DNA from 3 places in the Ornithinibacillus xuwenensis genome. Region 2 is predicted to be linked to each of the others. Evidence: riboswitches for the same ligand, from Rfam matches in the RefSeq annotation. Region 2 holds a riboswitch; each other region holds the start of a gene.
What was found. A riboswitch is a leader RNA that binds a small molecule or an ion and turns the genes downstream of it on or off. The one in region 2 is predicted to bind thiamine pyrophosphate.
Positions count from the first base shown of each region.

Region 1: linked by a shared signal. The riboswitch ahead of thiT (energy-coupled thiamine transporter ThiT) and the one ahead of thiW (energy coupling factor transporter S component ThiW) in region 2 are both predicted to bind thiamine pyrophosphate.
Region 3: linked by a shared signal. The riboswitch ahead of ABC228_RS09470 (YkoF family thiamine/hydroxymethylpyrimidine-binding protein) and the one ahead of thiW (energy coupling factor transporter S component ThiW) in region 2 are both predicted to bind thiamine pyrophosphate.

Region 1 covers NZ_JBDIML010000001.1:963,034-966,315, forward strand. The annotation lists gene ABC228_RS05525 (hypothetical protein) at 1-132, opposite strand, end outside; gene thiT (energy-coupled thiamine transporter ThiT) at 623-1,186, opposite strand; TPP riboswitch at 1,303-1,406, opposite strand; gene ABC228_RS05535 (M3 family oligoendopeptidase) at 1,471-3,261, opposite strand.
Region 2 covers NZ_JBDIML010000002.1:363,985-367,266, forward strand. The annotation lists gene tenA (thiaminase II) at 1-523, opposite strand, end outside; gene thiW (energy coupling factor transporter S component ThiW) at 556-1,044, opposite strand; TPP riboswitch at 1,132-1,247, opposite strand; gene ABC228_RS07685 (amidohydrolase) at 1,434-2,558, shown strand; gene ABC228_RS07690 (CHY zinc finger protein) at 2,650-2,967, opposite strand; gene ABC228_RS07695 (DJ-1/PfpI family protein) at 3,170-3,282, shown strand, end outside.
Region 3 covers NZ_JBDIML010000003.1:38,731-42,012, reverse strand. The annotation lists gene ABC228_RS09480 (ABC transporter ATP-binding protein) at 1-288, opposite strand, end outside; gene ABC228_RS09475 (ECF transporter S component) at 269-874, opposite strand; gene ABC228_RS09470 (YkoF family thiamine/hydroxymethylpyrimidine-binding protein) at 937-1,527, opposite strand; TPP riboswitch at 1,625-1,728, opposite strand; gene ABC228_RS09465 (DUF4363 family protein) at 1,803-2,144, opposite strand; gene ABC228_RS09460 (DUF421 domain-containing protein) at 2,232-3,092, shown strand; gene ABC228_RS09455 (hypothetical protein) at 3,114-3,282, shown strand, end outside.

The DNA.
Region 1 (3,282 bases), on a different contig from region 2:
TCCGTTATAAACCGAAGCAATAATAAATGTTCCTAGCAATGTGGGAAGTACGACACCTTTTCGAAAAATCATCGTGACGATAATAACGAGTGTAAAGAATCCGTATAACCAATGGGCAAATGTAAGCTCCACATTCATCTTCCTTTCTTTACCGTTGTGCTATAGCCTATGCGTGAACAATCATAGCGGTGAAAGGGAGATGTACGATAATGTAGTTTCTGCTTCTATATTTGAAAGAGGTTTGTATTACGGTGATCATCTAATGATTTATTATTAAGATTGCTAGAATTAATTTATGTAAGGCGGAGTTTATTACTTATCTGGATGGGAGATAGCGGATGTTGATGTAAAAGCAATTGAATCGAAAGCCAGTAGACTTAGTATTTACAGTCCAGTCTTCTATAGTTTCTATTATAGTTTCTCTGCGCATTCATGACAGTGGATAACACCGTTCTCATATACACCGTCTAGAAATCCGTTTTCACAAAAAACATTCTTCTTACAAGTAGTGCACTGACCAACTAATTCTTTCATTTACTTCACCTCTTATCTCCATTATAAAAGAAATCCAAAAAAGGGTAACCTCTTTTTAAGAGATTACCCTTTTGTGAGCGGAAAATAATTATGCTGATTGTAGTAGTGTTTTTGGTTGTTTGATAAATAAAATGAAAACGACAATGGTTGTGATAATAAATGAAGGTAACATGTAAGAACCGTTATATATTAAAGAATATAACCATAGCGCTTGACCTTCTGGTGCATATTCTGCCCAGAAAACGATACCCGCATAAAAGTGAGCTAAAAACCTTAGCGCCGTGCCGAGAAATACTCCTAGCGTTATATAGACGAAACGTTTCCCTACTTTACCATCTTTAATTGCTTGCTGTACATGTCTAGCAAAAATACCAGCTACTCCTAGTGCCGCAAATGCAAAGCAGTATTCAATAAATGCTTGTAAAGGCGTCTTAATATCAGGACCGAAAGCTAATTGAAGTGCTCCCCAGATAAATCCTGTTAATAGTCCTCCCTTTAATCCCCAACGAAAAGCAACGATAAATACTGGTATCATAGCAAAAGAAATTGATCCACCGTTAGGCATTTGAATAGATGGAATAAAATCTAATAATAAAGCTAAAGCTGCGAAGATTGCCACTTCAACCATGAACAATGTGCGTTTTGAACTCACATCAATTCCTCCCCTGTTGTAATCTAAAAATCTACTAATAGATTTTCAAACACAAAAAAAGCAATGCCAAGGGGAAGCTTCCTGATGGGGAATTCCGCTCACATTGCCTTTCATATCCATCAAAAAAGCCACCATCCCTACGCTAGTACTAACTAACAGGTTCTAAGGGTCTGAACATGTTCTGTTCACTCTCAGCCATTTGGCTCCCCCTGTGGGCTTATTCATTCACTTTTTTTGTTAACGCTATTGTATATTACTTTTCCAATTCTTGCAAGATTATCCGTTTATAACGAAATAAACTCTTCTACATCCTTCACACAAAGTGCAATGGCATCTTCCCAGAAGTCTGGCTTAGTCAGGTCAACATTTAAATGCTTCTTAGCGAGGTCTTCTACATCCATGCGACCAGTGTCTCGTAATAATGCTATATAGTCATCTTCAAAACTCTTATCACTCTTTTGTGCATGTGCATAGATTCCTAAACTAAACAGATAACCGAAAGTATATGGGAAGTTGTAGAATGGTGTACCTGTTATATGGAAGTGTAGTTTTGATGACCAGAAATTTGGATCATACTCTTCTAGTGCATCACAGTACGCTTCCTTCTGAGCCTCTAACATTAATTCATTTAAACGATTTACAGATACCATTCCTTGTTTTCTTTCTTCATAAAATCTAGTTTCAAACAAGAATCTTGCATGGATATTCATAAAGAAAGCAATACTGCGTTGTACTTTGTCCTCTAGCAATTCTCTTTTTTCTTCTTTACTTTCTGCACTCTTAACGGACGCATCTGCAACAATCATTTCAGCGAAGGTTGAAGCCGTTTCTGCTACATTCATTGCATAGCCTTGATTTAATCCATGAATATCATTCATAACATGCTGATGATAGGCATGACCTAATTCATGGGCAAGTGTTGAGATATTCGATGAAGTTCCAGAATACGTCATAAACACACGTGTTTGTTCACTATCTGGGAAGCTTGTACAGAATCCACCTGGGCGTTTTCCAGCGCGATCTTCCGCTTCAATCCATCGTTTCTCAAAAGCATTCTTAGAAAAGTCAGCCATTTTGGGACTAAACTCAGCAAAATGCTTTAAGATGAAATTTGCTCCATCTGTATAGGAAGATGTCTTCACTGAATTCGATAAAGGTGCACCAATATCGTATATGCTTAGCTTGTCTTTTCCAAGAAGCTCTGCTTTTTTATTTAGATAATTAACGAAATGCTTCTTGTTATTTGTAATAGCATTCCACATTGCATCTAATGTCTCTTGTTTCATACGATTAATTGAAAGTGGTTCCTTTAGTACATTATCCCAACCACGATGTTTATATTTTTGGATGCGGAATCCCGCTAGATGATTTAATGTCTGACTAAACAAATCTGCATTACTTTCCCAAGCCTTGCTAATTTGTTGAAATACATGCTTACGAAATTCGGGATCAGGATTACTTAATTTATTTGCTGCTTGTCCTACCGAATACGATTTTACTTCGCCATCCTCTTCGATGTCGACCGACATATTTCCTACAATCGTTTCATACATTTGCCCCCATGCATGGTAACCATCTACTGCAAGGTCATTTATTAGCACTTCTTGTTCTGATGTTAGTAATTCCTTAGCTGCCTCTCTTGTTTCATTTAATACAAATGAAACCTCTTGTAAGGAATCATGTTGTAACACATTCTTCCATGCTTCATCTGGTATGGATGCAAGCTTTTGATTTAATACGGTACGAATACCACCCATTTTCGCTCCTAATGCCGTACGTTTCCCAACTAATAGTTTAGCATTTGCGTCTTTTACATTCTGTGCACTCAAGCAGCTTATAAAAGCAAATGATTCACGTAGTTTTTTCATCGCAGTTTCTAGTTGCGTCACAATGTTAGATAGCGTAGACATATTATTTTCTATATCATTTGGATCAAAATCTTGTACAGATGTAGATAATTCTTCCATTCTAGATTGTACATCTTCTAAATAAGTTTGAAACTCATTTGAATCGCTTCCTCCTGGAAATATCACATCCAAATCCCAAGTTTTCTCGTATTCTCTCGTGTATTGCATCTAATCTCTCCTTAATTTTTT
Region 2 (3,282 bases):
TGGTTGTGTTTTCTACTCTGGAATCAGCATAAAAGCGAATCCATTGATAAAAAGGATGGTCCTCTTTCGGCTGGTATTTTTCCATTAGCTCTTTTCCAATTTCTAAATAGGTCCAAGGACAAGGAAGTAAGGCACCTAGTATCTCCCCTAAAGTTCCAAGCTGTGCATGATACATCATATGCTTGATATAATGGTCTGCTGTTGGTGGAAGTGAGTGTCCCTGAAGTGATTCATAGCCAACTCCGATATAATCACAGAAATTGTGATGTGGGTGAATTTCATCATGCAGGATGAAGCTTATTTTGTCATGGAAATACATAATATCCTTCCGACTTGTTGATTTTGCTAAGGCTAACCCGTAAATTTTCATAAATGCGTTTAAATATTCAAAGTCGGCTTTTACATAGTGCTCAATCGCGCTTTTAGCAATATCACCCTTTCCGATACCTTCTACAAATGGGTGCTCAAAAATTAGTTGAAAAATATCATCATTTTCTTTTCTCAATTGATTCGTAAACGTCATTTAAAAATCCTCCTCATACTAATTTGATTCTCCTAAAAGCTTTTTACTAGACTATCCTGGTTGACACGTGACAAGATAAACCAGCCAATGAGTGCACCAGTAATACTGCTAATGAGAAATGATGGAAGAAAGGCAAATACCCCAACAGAACTACCCATCAAAATGATTGCAAAAGGTACGGCAAACACCGATCCTATTAATCCAGTACCAACCGCTTCCCCAATGACCGCGGCGATATTTTTCTTCGATTTTTGATAGAAGTACCCAGCTAGAAATGCGCCAATCATTCCACCAGGAAAAGCTAGTAATGTTCCTAGACCAAGCATATTTCGCAATAGACCAATCACAAATGCGATGATGACAGCAGGTCCTGGACCTAGCACTACTGCAGCTATGACATTAACGGCATGCTGTACAGGATATGCCTTCGCAATTCCCGCTGGAAACCAAAGTAGCTGTGCTCCCAGGGTACCGATTGCCACAAGGATTGCCATGGTTGTTAACAGTCGTGTTCGATTCAAATTGTCTCCCTCCCGTCTTTTAGGGATGACCAAAAAAGCCAGATCCACAAAGGGACCTGGCTTCCATAAGCTGAAATAGAATAGACATACATCGTCTGACTACTTCCCTACGCTGGTATTAACCAGATCAGGTCCATAAGAGTCGGAAAGCTTACGTGCTTTCCTCTCAGCCCACGAATTTTAGGGCACCCCTAGTAGTAATGTTTCATATTCGGTTACACAAACTTACCATAACAAAATTACTTCATCCTGTCACCAATATCATTCAAAAAGGGAAATAGTACCTAGAAAATTAGAAAGTTTCATCGGTTGATCGCTCACAGAAAACCGGTGAAATATTCACCATGTTATAATAATAGAATAGTAAGCGAATAAAGAGGAGGAATAGGATGCTAGCAATTAAAAATACCACAATTTTTGATGGAACAGGAAACAAAATAGAAGATAAGGTGATTCTTGTAAAGAACGGGAAATTCGAATCGATAACAAATGATAAAGCGATTCCAGATAGCTATCAGGTAATCGATGCTGCTGGAAAAATGGTAACACCAGGACTCATTGACGTACATACTCATTTGGGTGTATCCGAGGAAGGTGTTGGAAAAGAGGGAAGCGATTTTAACGAAACGAGCAGTCCAATTACCCCTCAAGTGCGTGCCATTGATGGAATTAATCCAATGGAAAAAGGATTTGAAGATGCTCGGAAATCAGGGGTTACCACTGTACAGGTAATGCCAGGGAGTGCGAATGTCATTGGTGGAGAAATGGTCGTTTTAAAGACTGCAGGTCATATTGTAGATGAAATGGTTGTGAAGGCACCTTCGGGTATGAAGGCAGCTTTGGGGGAAAACCCTAAAATGGTGCATGGTCCTAAGGGTAAGATGCCGGTCACCCGAATGGGAGTTGCTGCAAGACTTCGTGAAAAATTGATTGAAGCACAAAACTATTTAAATGGTGAACAAAAAGAAAGAAAACTAGATATGGAGAATCTTGCTAAAGTAATACGTAAAGAAATTCCATTGCGTGTGCATGCACACCGAGCAGATGATATTTTAACGGTTCTTCGCATTAAGCGCGAATTTGATATTGATGTAACAATTGAGCATTGTACAGAAGGGCATCATATTGCCGACTATATTGCGAAGCATGAGGATGTCCGTGTCTCGGTTGGTCCAACAATGTCCAGTAGATCTAAAGTAGAACTGAAGGACAAGGGTTGGAATACCATTAAAACACTAATGGATGCTGGAATATCCTGTTCTATCACAACAGATCATCCAGTTGTAGGAATATCCTACTTAGTGACAAGTGCGGTACACGCGATTAATGGAGGTATTACAGAGGAGCAAGCACTTCGAGCAATAACAATTGATGCAGCAAAGCATCTTGGTGTTGCTGATCGAGTTGGTTCAATTGAAGTAGGAAAAGATGCCGACTTTGTCATTTGGAGTGGTAATCCATTCGACTTACGCAGTCAAGTAGAACATGTTTTTATCGAAGGAAAAGCGATTTAAATTCTAGTGATACGTAACGAAAAGAAGCAATCACCATAGATTGAAAGGTGATTGCTTCTTATTTTTCTCAGATATGCTAGAATGACAGATTTTATGTCACCTCAAAGTATAGGTGGTGATGATATTGGCATCCTTCGTTAAAGCTTGATTGGCAATTTGGGCAATGTGTTGTTTTTAGGTATTCATGAATCGTGAGTTCTGTCTTGCAAACGCCACATATAATAGCCTTCGTATCGAATTCCTTGGCTTTCCATCTAATTATGTCGTGATTCTCACTTTCTTCATGACATTTAAAGCATGGATAATATTTATGACAGCATTTAAATTTTATCGCAATGATATCCTTCTCCGTATGATAATGTGTACAACGCGTTTGTTCATCAACTATCGGTCCATAAATCTTCGGCATTCCTTTTCCTCCTTACCCCACATTCACTATATAGAGTGTACTACAAATTAGTAGAAGAAGAACAAAATATAAGTGGATTCATTTGATGGAAAAACAGTTCTTGTGACCTATCTGTAAAGGATAAATTCTGGGAGGACTAATTGCTCTTGGAATCGAATATAGTATGTAAGTGTTCAATATAAAATCATGAGGAGGAGTAATCATGACCAAAAAAGTACTGATTCTTGCTGGAGATGCAGTAGAAGCTTTGGAGATTTATTATCCCTATTTTCGTTGTTTAGAGGAAGGCTTCGAAACGACAATTGCTGCATTATC
Region 3 (3,282 bases), on a different contig from region 2:
TATCCCGATATGTTGCTGTAATTCTCCTGTTGCGTAATCAGAAATATGTTTATCTTTAAAGTAAATATTTCCTGTAGAATTACCTTCAACTGCTTCAGGATATAAGCCATTTAAGCATAGTGCGAGACTGCTTTTTCCAGATCCACTAGCACCTATTAACATCGACATCTCATTGTGGTATAACGAAAAGCTAAGATCTTGAAGTACTTGGTTATCGTTAAGCGATTCATAGCTAAACGAGTAGTTTTCTACTTGAAGTAACGATTTGTTAAGCTGCTGGATGCTCACGCTTCTTTTGCAGCTCCTTTCCTAATGCATAACCACGTAGTACACCTGTTTTCGCAAGCTGATCGCCAAGCCATTTACCAAGAATTCCAGCTAGAAGTGCACCACTAATGATTCGGATGATAAGTGATGCTAGGATAATCCATGCTCCCATGGCAATAATACCAGATGCATATAAGTGATAGATGAAACTTACACTAGCAGCTAACATACCCGATAATATTAAAATTGGTAATGTATAATTACGCCATTTTGTTATTGCAAAGGCTAATTCAGCTCCCGCACCTTGTATCATCCCTGTAAGTATAAGTGTAGGACCAGCTGTACTTCCAATAAGTACCTCTACAACAGCGGCGATAACTTCTGCAGTAAAAGCAATACCAGGTTTTCGGATGATATAGGCTGCTAATATAGAAACAATAAACCAAATACCGAAAATAAATTCATAACCTAGTGGTCCTAATCCAAACGGGGTTAAGAATGTAGTGATTCCTTGCCCAACAAAGAAAAATAATAGATAGATAACGCCAAATACAACGCCTAGTATAGACATGAGAACAATTTCTTTTAATTTCCAATGCTTTGTCATATAAAATCCTCCTTTATGCCGCATATAATTGGCATTAATACCTCACTAAATGAAGGGTCAAGTTATTTAGTTGAGGGACTATTTGCAGAAATCGTAAATGTCATGGTGACATGAGAAACTTTGCTTTGTACATTTTCAAACGCCTCTTCCATTGTACGAAAAATATCATTTACATCTCCGTCGAGGCGGGTAGCATAATGGCTTCCACTTACTTTAACACCTTGGGATTGAGATAAATCGATTTGTTCATAAATCGTGTCCATATAATCCTCTCTACCCATAGGATATAGCGCAAATTTACAGCTGGCCTGCTGACGAATACTTTGGGAATTCTGTTGGTTTAACACAACGTCAGTTTCACTCATTAATACATCACCGCTTGAATCACCTGGACATCCGATGGAATATGTACCACTCATAGCAGCATGCTCTCCTGTTTTGGCTGCATGTAAAAATATAGCTCTTGTTACATCGAAAACATGAACCAACTTTCCACGAATACATGTAGAAACGTCATCTGTATCCTTCCAAACCTTAGAAGTATCAACTTCCTTTAGTGCTGTTAGAATAATAGTTGCAAAATTATCGCTCATCGGAAAAAGTGTAAACTGACATCCTGCAATTCTACTATCTCCACATCTCATACGCATCATAATTCCTCCTATAAAAAATTAATATAACAAAAAAACTGCACTCCCTTGGGAATGCAGTAACAAAAGTATGTACCTCAAAAAACAATAGAAAAAACACATACAGTGTACTACACTTCCCCACGCTAGTATTATCTAGATCGGGTAAATAAGGGTCAGGCAATGCCTTCTCAGCCACGTAAAGCAGCTCCCCTAGTGTTTACGGATATGCAGTTATGTTACAGAAATACTATAAACAATCATTTCAAATTTGTAAAGGGAGTCATTATACCTAATTGTTACATCGAATAAATTCCTTCAAGGTACCCTTTTATTGTTGCAAGCTCAAGTAATGCCTGTAACTTGTCCTCTTGGTCAACTGCGGGTTTTAGTCGCTCTAGGCTTTCATGAAGCCCCTCATATTCACCTTCGTCACCTAGTAATTGAAGCTTCCATAGTGTTTCTTCATATATTTTGATAAGCTCATCCATTTGTAATTTTGTTTCTTCCCAATCTGTATGTGATATCGAATCCTCTAAAGCATTTATCTGATTAAAAAATATTTCTCCACCTATTGGTTGTCCACAACCTGAAAAAAGTAATGAAAGAAAGATAATTAGAAGGTATGGTTTTTTATACATAAGCATTCTCCTATTTTGTATGTTATTTCTAGATTGTCCAATACTATAAAATGCTTACATAATTTTACTTCAAGGGGAAATGAAGAAGTGTCTGAATACCTAATAACCATAATTCGTTCCGTAATTGCATTTTTGTTATTACTCCTAATGGCTCGAGTGATGGGTAAGAAGCAAATATCCCATTTAACATTTTTCGATTATTGTGTGGGAATCACCATCGGGTCAATTGCATCCAGTATGGCAGTGGATCAAAATATTAAAATATCAAATGGTTTAATGGCGCTTTTAGTATGGGGGCTTTTTCCAATCGTATTGGGTTATATCGGATTAAAATCAAAACTATTTTTACAAATTACGGATGGAAAATCAGATATGGTCATTGAAAATGGAAAAATTCTTGAAAAAAATCTAATGAAAAACCAATTAGCTATTAAAGAATTAATGCTGTTACTACGGGAGCAGGGAGTGTTTAACGTGCAGGATGTTGAAATGGCAGTATTTGAAACAAATGGGCAACTCAGTATATTAAAAAAGTCTGAGGAACAGCCAGTGACTCCCCGTATTCTTCAAACACCTGTAGAAAGGGATCACGGCCCAACTATCATCATTTCTGACGGGCACGTAATGAAAAATAGTTTGAAAAAACTAGGATATACCAAGGAGTGGCTATTAGGAGAAATACAAGCACAGGGAGCTCTCACGTTTCAAGATGTGTTCCTTGCGCAGGTTGATTCAAAGGGAAATGTTTATGTGGATTTGTACAGTGATGACCTCAAGAAAGAGGTGGTTCAACAGCGTCCTTTAGTTGGTTCAACATTAAAAAAATTGCAGGCTGATTTTGAAAGCTTTGCATTACAAACGGATAATCCTGCTGCAAAGGAAATGTATACGGAGCAAGCCGAGAAGCTACAAAAGGTACTCGATAACATAACAGACTATTTAAAGTAACGTTTCGATGGAGGGATTTGTATGAAGAATTGGTTTGGGGTAATTGTGTTCATCTTGTTTTTTTCTCTAGTAAGATTAGATGTCCTTGCACTAGAAGAAACAACAACGAAATATTTTGGTGTCGGAGCAACTGTAGAAGAAGTAGAGCAAGCAACGTTTACTGTTAAAACCGATGGAGAACAAGTAGGGG